Quadrisphaera setariae: one gene and its partners. The protein of the gene in region 1 interacts with the protein of each later gene in a pairwise test. Links are inferred from orthologs where the notes say so. Each region holds a gene or a part of one and is shown in the gene's direction. Other genes may lie near its edges.

The links.
Region 2: the proteins of dnaE (region 1) and dnaN interact in binary tests that used the Escherichia coli proteins (3 or more experiments, as listed by UniProt). The link is inferred for Quadrisphaera setariae from one-to-one orthologs.
Region 3: the proteins of dnaE (region 1) and rplL interact in binary tests that used the Escherichia coli proteins (3 or more experiments, as listed by UniProt). The link is inferred for Quadrisphaera setariae from one-to-one orthologs.

The regions. Positions count from the first base shown.
Region 1 is NZ_VKAC01000007.1:73,003-81,991, reverse strand. What follows is about bases 1,916-5,987. They hold dnaE (DNA polymerase III subunit alpha), read left to right. Parts: upstream 1,916-2,241; coding sequence 2,242-5,787; downstream 5,788-5,987. Other genes in these bases: FMM08_RS12705 (hypothetical protein), read left to right, coding at 5,784-5,987. In the rest of the region: FMM08_RS12720 (lysine N(6)-hydroxylase/L-ornithine N(5)-oxygenase family protein), read right to left, coding at 1-195; FMM08_RS12715 (pyridoxal phosphate-dependent decarboxylase family protein), read right to left, coding at 192-1,772; more of FMM08_RS12705, read left to right, coding at 5,988-6,338; FMM08_RS12700 (methyltransferase domain-containing protein), read right to left, coding at 6,368-7,549; ybaK (Cys-tRNA(Pro) deacylase), read right to left, coding at 7,564-8,064; FMM08_RS12690 (LON peptidase substrate-binding domain-containing protein), read right to left, coding at 8,064-8,750; FMM08_RS12685 (protein adenylyltransferase SelO), read right to left, coding at 8,882-8,989. UniProt on the Escherichia coli protein: DNA polymerase III is a complex, multichain enzyme responsible for most of the replicative synthesis in bacteria. This DNA polymerase also exhibits 3' to 5' exonuclease activity. The alpha chain is the DNA polymerase catalytic subunit.
Region 2 is NZ_VKAC01000006.1:55,480-58,396, reverse strand. It holds dnaN (DNA polymerase III subunit beta), read left to right. Parts: upstream 1-840; coding sequence 841-1,995; downstream 1,996-2,917. Other genes in the region: gnd (phosphogluconate dehydrogenase (NAD(+)-dependent, decarboxylating)), read left to right, coding at 2,070-2,917; dnaA (chromosomal replication initiator protein DnaA), read left to right, coding at 1-354. UniProt on the Escherichia coli protein: Confers DNA tethering and processivity to DNA polymerases and other proteins. Acts as a clamp, forming a ring around DNA (a reaction catalyzed by the clamp-loading complex) which diffuses in an ATP-independent manner freely and bidirectionally along dsDNA.
Region 3 is NZ_VKAC01000001.1:91,417-94,304, forward strand. It holds rplL (50S ribosomal protein L7/L12), read left to right. Parts: upstream 1-1,193; coding sequence 1,194-1,583; downstream 1,584-2,888. Other genes in the region: rplA (50S ribosomal protein L1), read left to right, coding at 1-119; rplJ (50S ribosomal protein L10), read left to right, coding at 527-1,105; rpoB (DNA-directed RNA polymerase subunit beta), read left to right, coding at 2,012-2,888. UniProt on the Escherichia coli protein: The binding site for several of the GTPase factors involved in protein synthesis (IF-2, EF-Tu, EF-G and RF3). Is thus essential for accurate translation.

The DNA.
Region 1 (8,989 bases):
GGGCAGCAGCATCCCCGGGTGCCACGCGAAGCGGTCCTTGCGCTCCAGGAAGAGGCAGTCCAGGCCGAGGGGCTCGGCGAGCGCGGCCAGGCCCAGGTTGAACGGGCCCAGGCCGATGCCGAGGAGGTAGTGCACCCGCTCGACGCCGCCGGCTGTGCTGGTGCTGCTGCTCGTGGTGCTGGTGGTGGTGCTCATGCCGTCGCCCCCAGCGGCTCCTCGTCGAGCACGAGCGGCTCGTCTGCGAGCAGCAGCCGCTCCGCGTGCTCGTGCACGAGGGCGATGACCTCGCGGACGTGCTCGACCGTCGTCGCCGGGTTGAGCAGGGTCAGCTTGAGGTGGGCGCGCCCGCGCACGGTGGTGCCCCCCAGCACCGCCAGGCCCTCGCTGCCCACGGACGCCCGCACGCGGCGGACCAGCCGGTCCAGCTCCTGGGGCCCCAGGTGGGCGTGCGGGCCCGCGCCGGGGCGGAACCTGAAGACGAGCGTGGACAGCTCCGGCGCCACGACCACCTCCAGACGCGGGTCGGCCGCGAGCACGCGGTGGGCGGCGGCGGCGGTGTCGACCACGGTGTCGACGAGCTCGCCGACCGCGTCGGCGCCCATGATCCGCAGCGTCAGCCACAGCTTCAGCGCGTCGAAGCGGCGGGTGGTCTGCAGGCTCTTGCCCACCTGGTCCGGCGCCACGGGCAGCCCGGCGTCGAGGAGCGTGCCCGGTTCGGGGTTGAGGTAGTCGGCGTGGTGGGCGACGTGCCGCAGCGACGCCGCGTCGCGCACCAGCAGCGCGCTGGAGCTGACGGGCTGGAAGAAGGTCTTGTGGAAGTCGACGGTGACCGAGTCCGCGCGGTCGATGCCGTCCAGCAGGTGGCGGCGGCGCCGCGAGGTGATCAGTCCGCCGCCGTAGGCGGCGTCGACGTGGAACCACGCCCCGGCGCTCGCGGCCAGCGCACCGACCTCGTGCAGCGGGTCGATGCTGCCGAAGTCGGTGGTGCCGGCGGTCGCGACCACCGCCGCGGGCACGAGCCCCTGCGCGGCGCACTCGGCGAGGGCGCACTGGAGGGCGTCGGGGCGCATCCGCACGGCCTCGTCCACGGGGACGGTGATGACGGCGTCGTCGCCGAGGCCCAGCAGCCGGCACGCCGTGGTGGTGCTGAAGTGGCCCACCTCTGAGACCAGCACGCGCAGCCGGCCCAGCAGCTCGGGCAGCCGGGCGCGGGGGTGCTCGGTGCGCAGCCGCTCGCAGGCCTCGTCGCGGGCGAGCAGCAGCGCCTGCAGGTTGGACTGCGTGCCGCCGGAGGTGAAGACGCCGTCCGCGGTGGCGGGCAGGCCGAGCCGGTCGGCGGTCCAGCGGACCAGGCGGCGCTCCACGTGCGTGGCACCGCTGCTCTGGTCCCAGGTGTCGAGGCTGGAGTTCACCGCGGCGATGACGGTCTCCCCGAGCACGGCGGGGACCACCACGGGGCAGTTGAGGTGCGCGAGGTAGGTCGGGTGGTGGAACCAGACCGCGTCGCGCAGGTAGAGGCGCTCCAGCTCGTCCAGGGCAGGCCCGACCTCCCCGAGCGGGGTGTCGAGGTCCACGGCGTCGACGGCGCGCTGCAGGTCGGCGGGGTCGGCGCCGGTGGTCGGCCGCTGGGCGGCCGAGATGTGGCGGGCGACGCGCTCCGCTCCCTGGGCCACCGCGCAGCGGTACTCCTCGGCGCTCCCGGCGTCGAGGAGGTGCCTGCGCGCCGGAGCGGTTCCGCCGAGGGCGGGCGGTGGAGCCGCGAGGCTGCGCAGCGGCGTCTCGGAGGGACGGGGGCGGTGCGTGGTGTCCACGGGTCTCCAGGGAAGGTGGTTGCCGAGCACCGGAGTCACTCCAGTGCTACTTAGGACAGCCTCACCTAAATAGATCTTCCAGACCACGTCAACCCGAGGCCCGGTGGGCCCCGCACCCGTCCCGTCGGACGTGCAGAAGTCGCGTCCAGGTGCCCCGCAGACCGGGCCACAGGAGTTCTGCCTGCTGGGCGGGACGCTGGGGATCAGCCGAGCCCGTGACGCCGGACGTGCAGAAGTCAGCTGGACCGGGTCCAGGACGGCGTGTCGCGGGGTTCTGCGCGTCGGGCGTCACGCCCCGATGGACCCACCAGCAGGTCCGTGGCGGCGCGCCGGACGGGTCTCGGGTGAGGCCCTCGTCGTCGTCCCCGGCGCCTACAGTGGGGCGTCTTCCCCGCGCCTGCTCCGCCTGCTCCACGGAGGTCCTCGCCCCATGCCCGCTGGTGACTCGTTCGTCCACCTGCACAACCACACCGAGTACTCGATGCTCGACGGGGCCGCGAGGATCGACGAGCTGTTCGCCACGGCCGCCGAGATGGGCATGCCGGCGCTGGCGACCACCGACCACGGCTACATCTTCGGCGCGTACGAGTTCTGGAAGGCCGGGCGCAAGCACGGGGTCAACCCCGTCATCGGCCTCGAGGCCTACCTCACCCCGGGCACCGCCCGCGGCGACAAGACCCGCGTGAAGTGGGGAGACCCGAGCGCCGGCCGCGACGACGTCTCCGGCTCCGGCGCCTACACCCACATGACGATGTGGGCGCAGGACACCGCGGGCATGCACAACCTCTTCCGCATGGCGAGCCTCGCCAGCCTCGAGGGGCACTACTTCAAGCCCCGCATGGACCGGGAGCTGCTCAACACCTACGGCGGGGGCATCATCGCGACCACGGGCTGCCCGTCCGGTGAGGTGCAGACCCGCCTGCGGCTGGGCCAGTACGACCAGGCGGTCGCAGCAGCCGCGGAGTTCCGCGACATCTTCGGCGCGGAGAACTTCTACTGCGAGATCATGGACCACGGGCTCGAGATCGAGACCCGCATCCAGAAGGACCTGATCCGCCTCGCCAAGGACCTCGGCATCCCGCTGGTCGCCACCAACGACCTGCACTACACGCGCCCGGAGCACTCCGAGGGCCACGCGGCGCTGCTGTGCGTGCAGTCGGGCTCCACGCTGGCGGACCCGAACCGCTTCAAGTTCGACGCCGACGAGTTCTACCTCAAGACCCCCGCGGAGATGCGCCACCTGTGGCGCGAGCTGCCCGAGGCCTGCGACAACACCCTCGCCATCGCCGAGCGCTGCTCGGTGGAGTTCTCCGAGGGCATCGGCACGTACATGCCGCGCTTCCCCGTGCCGGAGGGGGAGAGCGAGGACTCCTGGTTCGTCAAGGAGGTCGAGCGCGGCCTGCTCATGCGGTTCAAGGGCGAGGTGCCTGACGAGAGCCGCCGCGTCGCCGAGTACGAGATCGGCGTCATCACCAAGATGGGCTTCTCGGGGTACTTCCTCGTCGTCGCCGACTTCATCCGCTGGGCCAAGCGCAACGGCATCCGCGTGGGCCCCGGCCGCGGTTCCGGTGCGGGCTCGATCGCCGCGTACGCCCTGGAGATCACCGACCTCGACCCGCAGCGCCACGGCCTGATCTTCGAGCGGTTCCTCAACCCCGACCGCGTCTCCATGCCCGACTTCGACATCGACTTCGACGAGCGCCGACGCGGCGAGGTCATCAGGTACGTGACGGAGAAGTACGGCGAGAGCCGGGTCGCGCAGATCGTCACCTACGGCACCATCAAGGCCAAGCAGGCCGTCAAGGACGCCTCGCGCGTGCTCGGCTACCCGTTCGCCATGGGCGACCGGATCACCAAGGCGATGCCCGCCGCGGTGATGGGCAAGGACGTTCCGCTCACCCAGATCTTCGAGCCCACCCACAACCGCTACGCGGAGGGCAAGGAGTTCCGCGAGCTGTACGAGGCCGAGGCCGACGTGCAGAAGGTCGTCGAGACGGCCAAGCAGCTCGAGGGCCTGAAGCGGCAGTGGGGCGTGCACGCCGCCGGCGTCATCATGTCGAGCGAGCCGCTGATCGACCTCATCCCGATCATGCGCCGCGAGCAGGACGGCCAGGTCATCACCCAGTTCGACTACCCGAGCTGCGAGTCCCTCGGTCTGATCAAGATGGACTTCCTCGGCCTGCGCAACCTCACGATCATGGACGACGCCGTCCGCCTCGTGGAGCGCAACCGCGGCGAGAAGGTGGTGCTCGAGGAGCTCGAGCTCGACGACCCCGAGACGTACGCGCTGCTGCAGCGCGGAGACACCCTCGGCGTCTTCCAGTTCGACGGCGGGCCCATGCGCTCGCTGCTGCGCCTCATGCGCCCCGACAACTTCGAGGACATCTCCGCCGTCGGCGCCCTCTACCGCCCCGGCCCGATGGGCGCCGGGAGCCACACCAACTACGCGCTGCGCAAGAACGGCCAGCAGGAGATCACGCCCCTGCACCCCGAGCTGGCCGAGCCGCTCGCGGAGGTGCTGGGCACCACCTACGGCCTGATCGTCTACCAGGAGCAGGTGATGTCCATCGCGCAGACCGTGGCGGGCTTCAGCCTCGGTCAGGCGGACCTGCTGCGGCGGGCGATGGGCAAGAAGAAGAAGTCCGAGCTGGACAAGCAGTACGAGAAGTTCTCCGGCGGCATGCACGAGCGCGGCTTCTCCGAGGCCGCGGTCAAGGCCCTGTGGGACGTGCTGCTCCCGTTCTCCGACTACGCCTTCAACAAGGCGCACTCCGCGGCGTACGGCGTCGTCTCCTACTGGACCGCCTACCTCAAGGCGCACTACCCGGCCGAGTACATGGCCGCGGTGCTGACGTCCGTGCGCGACGACAAGGACAAGTCCGCGCTCTACCTCAACGAGTGCCGCCGCATGGGCGTCACCGTGCTCCCGCCGGACGTCAACGAGTCGATCGCCACGTACGCCGCGGTCGGCCCCGACATCCGCTTCGGCCTGGCGGCCATCCGCAACGTCGGCGAGAACGTCGTCGACGCGATCGAGAAGGCCCGCGAGGAGAAGGGCGCCTTCACGAGCTTCGGCGACTTCCTCGCCAAGGTCCCCGCTGTGGTGTGCAACAAGCGCACGGTGGAGTCGCTCATCAAGGCGGGCGCCTTCGACTCCCTGGGCGCCAACCGGCGGGCGCTGCTCGCCGTGCACGAGGACGCCGTCGACTCGGTGGTCGGCCTCAAGCGCCAGGAGGAGAAGGGCCAGTACGACCTCTTCGGCGGCCTCATGGGCGACGACGACGAGGACGGCGTCGGCCAGGGGTCGGCGCTGTCGGTGGCCGTCCCCGACCTGCCCGAGTGGGACAAGAAGGAGCTGCTGGCCCGCGAGCGCGAGATGCTCGGCCTGTACGTCTCCGACCACCCGCTCTTCGGGCTCGAGCACGTGCTGAGCTCCGCCGCGGACTGCTCCGTGGCCACGCTCCTCACCGACGAGTCCCGCCAGGACGGCTCGATGGTCACCATCGCCGGGCTCATCACGGGCCTGCAGCGCAAGATGACCAAGCAGGGCAAGCAGTGGGCCATCGCCACCGTCGAGGACCTCGGCGGCGCGGTGGAGGTGCTGTTCTTCCCCAGCAGCTACGAGCAGTTCGCGCACCTGCTCGCGCCGGACGCCGTCGTCGTCGTCCGCGGCCGGCTGTCGCGGCGCGACGACGTGCCCTCGCTGCACGCGCAGGACCTGTCGGTGCCCGACACCTCGGTGGCCGCCGACGGGCCCGTGGTCATCACGCTGCCCGAGCAGCGGTGCACCGAGCCCGTGGCCGACCGCCTGCGCGGGGTGCTGCAGGACCACCGCGGGCAGACGCTCGTGCACCTGAAGCTGCTCACCACCGACAAGCAGGTGCTGGTCTGCCTCGACGACGCGCTGCGGGTGACCCCCTCGCCGTCGCTGTTCGGGGACCTCAAGGCGCTGCTGGGTCCCAGCTGCCTGGTGTGAAGACCCGGCTGAGGTCTCCGCTGCCCGGCTGGGCTGGTGCGCTCGCGCCGGTGCTGGGCCCGGCGCTGCTGGGGCTGGTGGTCGGGGTGGTGTGGTGGCTCGTCGCACCGACGGGGCCGGTGGTGCTGCTGCAGGGCGGGTCCGTGCTCGGCGCCGCCGACCCCGAGCTCACCGCTTCCCAGGACGGCTGGCTCGTGGGGCTCGGCGCGGCGGCAGGGCTCCTCTGCGGTGTCGTCGCCGCGGTGCGCCCCGGGGACGCGCCCTCCCGCCGCAGCCTGGCCGTCGTCGCCGGCTGCCTGTTCGGCGCTGTCTTCGCCGCGCAGCTGGGGGCGTGGCTGGGCCCGCCGTCCGTGGCGGCGCAGCTGGCTGCCGGCGCTGACCCCGCCCGCGGGCTGGTCAGCCCGCTGCGCAGCCACAGCGCCGGGGTGCTGCTCGTCTGGCCGGCGGTGGCCGCCCTGGTGATGACGATGGGCCACCTGGCCGCCGCGTGGAGCGGCAGCAGGGTGGAGGGAGCCCATGATCACGAAGAGGAGCTCGACCCCCGTCCGTGATCATGGGGAGTCGGCCACCCGGGGGGTGGTCAGCGGCGGCGGAGCTGGACCAGCACCTCGGCGTGGGCGGTCTGCGGGAACATCGCGAACAGGCGCCCCCGCACCGGCTCCCACCCGGGCAGCGCCTCCAGGTCCGTCGCCAGCGAGGCCGGGTTGCAGCTGGAGTAGAGCAGGTGGCGGGTGCGCGGGGGAGCGGCGTCGAGCCACGCGCACAGCTGCGCGCCCAGCCCCCGCCTCGGAGGGTTGACGACGACGACGTCGGGCGCGGCGTGCCCCGGCTGCTCGCGCGCCCACGAGGTGGCGTCGGCGTGGATGAAGCCCGTCCCGCTGAGCCCCGCGGCGCCCGCGGCGTCCCGGGCGGCGGCGACCGCCTGCTCGCTCGTCTCCACCCCGACCACGTCCCGCCCGGGAGCAGCCACGTGCAGGGCGAAGCCGCCCGCGCCGCAGTAGAGGTCCCACACCCGCAGCCGGGTCGGCCCGTGGCCCGGCGCAGCGGCGGCCGCGCCGAGGCGCTCGTCGTCGTCGAGATCGGTCACCCAGGACGCGACCTGGGCGTAGAGCTGCCCGGCGACGTCGGTGTTGGTCTGCAGGAAGCCCTGCGGACGGGCGAGCAGCGTCACCGCGCCCTGGCGGACGGGCAGGCGCTCGGCGGGGGTGAGGGGCACCTCGACGTCGCCCTCGAGCAGGGCGGCGTGCTGGGGCAGCAGGTTCGCGGAGACCACGCGGGCGGAGGGGAGCTGCTCGAGGAGCCACGGGAGGTGCTTGCGGATCCGCGGCAGCGACTCGGTGGAGCGCAGCACGAAGCGGACCATGAGCTCGCCGGCGTCGTTGGTGGTGACGTGGACGTGCTTCAGCTCGCCACGGCGGGCGGCCACGTCGTAGGGGACCAGCGCGGCGCGGGTGACGAAGGCGCGCAGCGGCTCCAGGGCGTCGGTGGTGGAAGCCGGGTACAGGCCGCAGCGGACCAGGTCGACGCCGCGGCCGGCCTCGTCGAGGATCCCCAGCGTGGGGGTGTCGGTGGTGCCGGCGACCACCATCTTGGCGCGGTTGCGGAAGCGGCTCGCCGGACCGGTGGCCGGGGCGAGCCAGGTCGGGACGGTGGGCAGCAGCGTCTCGACGCGCGCCTGCGCGTCGGCCACCTGGACGTCCTCCGGGACGCCCATGAGGGTGCACGAGCGGCAGACCCCGGCGTCGTAGTAGTCGCACTGCACGGTGGTGAGGGTGCTCAGGGGGCGGTGACGGGCGCCACGGCGGCGCCCGTCAGGGAGACGAGGTCGGCGGGGGCGAGCTCCACGTCCAGGCCGCGGCGGCCACCGCTGACGAGCACGGTCGGCTGCTCCAGGGCACTGCTGTCGACGACGGTGGGCAGCCGCTTGCGCTGCCCCAGCGGGCTGATGCCGCCGCGCACGTACCCGGTGGTGCGCTCGGCGGCGGACGGGTCGGCCATGGCGGCGCGCTTGCCGCCCAGGGCCGCGCCGACGGCCTTGAGGTCGAGCTTGGCGCTGACCGGCAGCACGGCGACGCCGAGCGCGCCGTCCACCTCCACCACGAGGGTCTTGTAGACGCGCGCCGGGTCGATGCCGAGGGCGTGCGCGGCCTCCAGGCCGTAGCCGACCTCGGCGGAGACGGCGGCGTCGTGCTCGTAGGGGTGCACGGTGTGCGCCACACCGGCCTTGGCCAGCGCGGTGGTGGCCGGCGTGCTGCCGCCGGCGGGCTTCTTGGCCATCAGTTGTAGACCGGCGGGTCGTCGAGGAGCTCCTGCGCGGGCAGGGAGCGCAGCTCGGAGATCAGCACCTGCTCGCGGCGCAGGATCGCCCTCTCCTCGCGCAGCCGCGACGCCGTGTCGGGGAGCTCCAGCAGGCGCTGGCGCTCGGGCAGGTCGAGCACCATGCCCGCCATGACGAGGTAGCTCAGCACGGCCGGGTCCTCCGGGACGCCGCCGGGCACGCCCGTCGTGGCGATGCCCAGCTGCACGCGGTAGGCCGTCCAGGCGGCGGCGGTGGAGGTGGCGAGGTCGGCGAGGCGCTCCGGGTCGGCGCCGGCCCGCTCGGGGACCGGGCTGACCAGGCCGGTGAGGTACGGCGTGCCGGCGGACTCGTCGACGCCGTCGAGGCGGAACCTCACGGCGCCGGAGGTGATGAGCTCGTACCGGCCGTCACCGGGACCGTCGGGCTCGGAGACGTCGCGCACGACGGCCGTGCAGCCGACCTCGTGGAGGTCCACCGCACCGGGGCGCGAGCCGGCGTCGCGTCCGTGGCGCAGGGCGACCACGCCGAACGCGCGCTGCTCCTCGGGCAGGGACAGCAGGTGCTCCACGAGCGCGACGTAGCGCGGCTCGAAGATCGTCAGGGGCAGCACGAGACCCGGCACCAGCACGGTGCGCAGCGGGAACAGGGGCAGCCGCTCGCTCACCACCACAGCCTAAGCAGCCCCCCTGACAACCCCACCGTGATCATGGGCTTCGCCAACAGTGCCTGTCGGTGACGTCCATGATCACGGAGGCTGGTGGTGGTGGAGTCCATGATCACGGCCGGGGAGCGGGGTCAGGTGCCGCAGAAGGTGGTGTAGGGGCCGAAGGCGTCGGGGGCCGGCTCGGCGTAGCGCTCCCACCCGGTCCGCTCCACGTACGGGTGCGTCACGACCTCGACGAG
Region 2 (2,917 bases), on another replicon or contig:
GACCTGGCGCTCGCCGAGGTGGTCCTGAAGGACCTCCTCACCGGGGAGACCGCGCAGATCTCCCTGGCGACGGTGATGGCGCAGACGGCCGACTACTACAAGCTGACCATCGAGGACCTGTGCGGGCCCGCCCGCTCGCGGTCGGTGGTGAACGCGCGCCAGGTGGCGATGTACCTCTGCCGGGAGCTCACCGAGCTGAGCCTGCCCAAGATCGGACAGGCCTTCGGCGGTCGGGACCACACCACCGTGATGCACGCGAACCGCAAGGTGCGCGAGCAGCTCACGGAGCGCCGGCAGACCTACAACGAGGTCACGGAGCTGACCAACCGCATCAAGCTCCAGCACCGAGCCTGAAGCTCGCAACCTCCTGACCTGCGACGACGCAAGTTGTCCACAGGGTGTGTCCACAGGTGAGGACGATCCACAGCCGTCCACAGGGCCTGTGGACGACTGTGTCCACAGGCCCTGTGGAGAACCGTCGGATTCCTGTGGACGACGTGTGGACAAACGGGGGTCGATCTGTGGACGGGATGTGGACAACATCTGGCCGTCCACAGGCACCCGTAGTTTTTCCCCACGTCATCCACAGCTCTGTCCACAGGTGTGCACAACCTCCCACCTGCGATGACGGGGGTTTTCCACAGTATCCACAGGCCCTATGACTACTACGGAACCATTCATCTAGCGGATTCGATCGCGCCGCCTTCATCTGCGCCGGACCGCCCGAGCCGCGGCACGGGGGGCCTGTGGGTGGCTGACCGGGTCAGGGCCCGCACACCGATACCCTCGCCCGTCGGGGCCCTCCCGGGGCACGCAGCACGCACGCATGGAGGTGGACCCGTGAGGTTCGGGGTCGAGCGCGACGTCCTGGCCGACGCCGTCGGGTGGACGGCGCGGACGCTTCCGGCCCGGCCGCCGGTCCCGGTGCTGTCGGGGGTCCTCCTCGAGGCGGCGGAGCCGGGCGTCCTGAAGCTGTCGAGCTTCGACTACGAGGTCTCCGCGCACGTGGAGGTCCCGGCCGAGGTGCACGAGTCCGGACGCGTGCTCGTCTCGGGCCGCCTCCTGGCCGACATCGCCCGCTCCCTGCCGGCGCAGCCGGTGCAGGTGTCCCTGCAGGGGCCCCGCGTCATCGTGACCTGCGGCTCGAGCCGCTTCACGCTGCTGACGATGCCGGTGGAGGACTACCCGGCCCTGCCGGCCATGCCCGACGTCCTCGGCAGCGTGGCCGGCGACGTCTTCGCGTCCGCCGTCGCCCAGGTGGTCGTCGCGGCCAGCCGCGACGAGACGCTCCCCGTGCTGACGGGCGTGCGCGTAGAGATCGAGGACGACGAGCTGACCCTGCTCGCCACCGACCGCTACCGGCTCGCGGTCCGCACGCTGCCGTGGTCCGCCGGGCAGCCCGGCGCGTCGTCCGCGGCCCTCGTGCGGGCCCGGACCCTCTCCGAGGTCGCCCGGGCCATGGGCAGCGGTGAGGTCGTGCTGGCGCTGTCGTCCGAGGCCGCAGGTGGCGAGGGGCGCGGACGCGGCACCTCGGGCCTGGTCGGCTTCGAGGCCGGTGGCCGGCGCACCACGTCGCTCCTGGTCGACGGCGACTACCCCAAGGTGCGCTCGCTGTTCCCCGCCGAGTCCCCGATCTCCGCGGTGGTCTCCGTCCCGGCGCTGGTCGAGGCGGTCCGCCGCGTCGCCCTCGTCGCCGAGCGCAGCCGCCCGGTGCGCCTGTCCTTCACCCAGGGCCAGGTGGTGCTGGAGGCCGGCGACGGCGAGGACGCCCAGGCGTCCGAGGCGATCCCCGCGCAGCTGCACGGCGACGACGTCTCCATCGCGTTCAACCCGCAGTTCCTCCTGGACGGCCTCGGCGCGCTCAACATGCCGTTCGTGCGCCTGTCCTTCACGCTTCCCACGAAGCCCGCCGTGCTCACCGGTCAGACCGACGAGGACGGCGAGCCGAGCGACCACTACCGCTACCTGCTGATGCCCGTGCGGATGGCCGGCTAAAGCCGGAGCGTCACCCGTTCGATGGAACGGGGAACGGTCCACCAGCACCACCACCCCTTCCCCGGAGGTCTCCCGTGCACATCGGTCTCGTCGGTCTCGGCAAGATGGGCGGCAACATGCGCACGCGGCTGCGCCGCGGCGGCGTCGAGGTCACCGGCTTCGACAACAACCCCGACCTGAGCGACGTCGAGAGCCTCGAGGCCCTCGTCGCCGCCCTGCCCGCGCCCCGCGCGGTCTGGGTGATGGTCCCGGCCGGCAAGGTCACCCACAGCGTCATCGACCAGCTCAAGGGCCTGCTGTCCGAGGGCGACGTCGTCATCGACGGCGGCAACTCGAAGTACACCGACGACGCCGCCCACGCGGAGTCGCTCGCCGAGCGCGGCATCGGCTTCGTGGACTGCGGCGTCTCCGGCGGGATCTGGGGCCTCGAGAACGGCTACGGCCTCATGTGCGGTGGCGACGCCGCCCTGGTCGAGCGCCTCCTGCCCGTCTTCGACGCGCTGCGCCCCGAGGGGCCGCGCGAGGAGGGGTTCGTCCACGCCGGCGCCGTGGGCGCGGGCCACTACGCGAAGATGGTCCACAACGGCATCGAGTACGGCCTCATGCAGGCCTACGCCGAGGGCTTCGAGCTGCTCACGGCCAAGGACATCGTCACCGACGTGACGGGGTCCTTCAAGGCGTGGACGCGCGGCACCGTGGTGCGCTCCTGGCTGCTCGACCTGCTGGTGCGCGCCCTGGAGGCCGAGGGCACCAGCCTCGGCAGCATCCGCGGCTACGTGAACGACTCCGGCGAGGGCCGCTGGACGGTGGAGGAAGCCATCAACGAGTCGGTGCCGATGCCCGCGATCACCGCGGCGCTCTTCGCGCGCTTCGCCTCCCGCCAGGACGACTCCCCGGCCATGAAGATGGTCGCCGCGCTGCG
Region 3 (2,888 bases), on another replicon or contig:
CCTCCAAGGGCCGCTACATCTCGAAGGCGACCATCGCGACGACGATGGGCCCGGGCATCCCGGTGGACCCGGCGCGCACCCGCAACCTGCTCGAGGACGGCGCGGTCGCCACGGCCTGACCTCCTCCCTCGACGGCCCCTGACCCGGCACCTGCCGGGTCAGGGGCCGTCGTCGTCGGACGGTCGGTGACGGCCGCTCCCGAGCGCTGGGCTGCTCGCGGCGGTCAGACCCACCGGGTCGGACGTGTAGACTGAGTGCACCCAAGACCGCCGGTCGGTGCCACCTGCCCCGCAGGAAGCATCCGAAGGTCCTGCAGCAGCGGGCGTCCAGCGCAGGTGAGCGAGATCCAGAGGCACTCCGCCAGCGCGTCAGCGCCCGGCCCGGAAGCCTCCTGCGAGCCCCGTGCGCCTGGCGCCGGGGCTCTCGTCGTCTGCGGGCCGGGCACGACCGGCGGCCGGGCAGCACCTCCAGCACACCGGGGGAGCGGCCCGCCGTTCGACTGACACGCACCCCCGGAAGGAGGATCGTGCCCACCGCTGAGAAGGAAGCAGCCGTCGCAGAGCTCACCGAGCTCTTCCGCGAGGCGAACGCCGGCGTGCTCACCGAGTACCGCGGCCTGACCGTCGCGCAGCTCAAGGAGCTGCGCCGCGCGATCGGCGACAACGGCAGCTACAACGTCGTCAAGAACACCCTCACCGCGATCGCCGCGAAGAACGCCGGCGTCGACGCGTTCGAGGGCCAGCTGTCCGGCCCCACGGCCATCGCGTTCATCACCGGTGACCCGGTGGAGGCCGCCAAGGGCCTGCGCGCGTTCGCCAAGACGAACCCGCAGCTGGTCATCAAGTCCGGGTTCCTCGAGGGCAAGCCGCTGTCCGCGGCTGACGTGGCGGCGCTGGCCGACCTCGAGCCCCGCGAGGTCCTGCTGGCCAAGATGGCCGGCGCGCTCAAGGGCTCCCTCAACCGCGCCGCGTACGTCTTCAACGCGCCGCTGTCGAAGGCCGCCCGCACCGTCGACGCCCTGCGCGCCAAGGTCGAGGCCGGCTCGCCGGCCGAGGCCGCTGCGCCGGCCGCCGACGAGGCCGCTCCCGCGGCCGACGAGGCCTGAGGGCTCGCGCCCTCGCCCCTGCACCACCGCGGCCGCGACACCGCGCGCCGCTGCTGACACTGACTGGTACTGAAAGAGGAGAGCCACCATGGCCAAGCTGTCCGCTGACGAGCTGCTCGACGCCTTCAAGGAGATGACCCTCATCGAGCTCTCGGACTTCGTGAAGAAGTTCGAGGAGGTCTTCGAGGTCACCGCCGCTGCTCCCGTCGCCGTCGCCGCCGCTGGTGGCGCCGCTGGTGGCGCTGCCGCCGAGGAGGTCGAGGAGCAGTCCGAGTTCGACGTCATCCTCGAGGCCGCCGGTGACAAGAAGATCCAGGTCATCAAGGAGGTGCGCGCCCTCACGAGCCTCGGCCTGAAGGAGGCCAAGGACCTCGTGGACGGCGCCCCCAAGCCCGTCCTGGAGAAGGTCGCCAAGGACGCCGCCGAGAAGGCCAAGGCCCAGCTCGAGGGCGCTGGCGCCACCGTCTCCGTCAAGTGAGACCGGTCCGGGCCGCCGTCCTCGGCGAGCCCGGACCACCAGCACCACCCAGCGCAGCGGCGCCGGCTCCTCGGAGCCGGCGCCGCTGCCGCGTTCCGGCCGTGACCGCAGGCCCGAGCAGCGGCTCCGCCGGACCGGTGGAGGTCGCTCGGTGCGGCTGGGGCGCGCCTGCTTGACGCGCGCGGACGGCGAGGGCACCATCGTCGTCGCCGGGGTCAGCGCGCAGCGCGGGCGACGGGTGGACCGACGACGGGGTCGGGGAGCGCGCTGCGCGTCAGGCCGTCAGTGACGGCGACTGGACTTGTGCGGGGCGGGAGAGTACGGTATCCCCTTGCGCACACTCCTGCATGCCCTGATTCCGGTGGAAACCGGATAGGGGTTCGCTGGCATGCGCCCGCACCGTCCGCAGGCCCGTGGAAGGACTCCTCTTGGTCGCCTCGCGCACCTCGCTCCGCCCCAGCTCCAACGGTTCCACCTCGACCGCCCGCCGTGTGTCGTTCGCGAAGATCCGCGAGCCGCTCGACGTCCCCGACCTCCTGGCCCTGCAGACCGAGAGCTTCGACTGGCTCCTCGGCAACGAGCGCTGGCGCGAGCGCGTCGCCGCCGCCTCCAAGGAGGGGGAGGTGCCCAGCACCTCCGGCCTGGAGGACATCTTCGAGGAGATCTCCCCGATCGAGGACTTCTCGGGGTCCATGTCGCTGAGCTTCCGCGACCACCGCTTCGAGCCGCCCAAGTACTCCCTCGAGGAGTGCAAGGAGCGCGACATGACGTTCGCCGCTCCGCTGTTCGTGACCGCCGAGTTCATGAACGCCACTACGGGCGAGATCAAGAGCCAGACCGTCTTCATGGGCGACTTCCCGCTCATGACCCCGCGCGGCACCTTCGTCATCAACGGCACCGAGCGCGTCGTCGTGTCCCAGCTCGTGCGCTCACCGGGCGTCTACTTCGAGCACACCATCGACAAGGCGTCCGACAAGGACGTCTACTCCGCGAAGGTCATCCCCAGCCGCGGCGCGTGGCTCGAGTTCGAGGTCGACAAGCGCGACATGGTGGGCGTCCGCGTCGACCGCAAGCGCAAGCAGTCCGTCACGGTCCTCCTCAAGGCGCTCGGCTGGACCGACGCGCAGATCCTCGAGGAGTTCGGCCAGTTCGAGTCCATGCGGGCCACGCTCGAGAAGGACAACACCACCGGCCAGGACGACGCGCTGCTGGACATCTACCGGAAGCTGCGTCCGGGCGAGCCGCCGACGAAGGAGGCCGCCCAGACCCTCCTCGACAACCTGTACTTCAACCCGAAGCGGTACG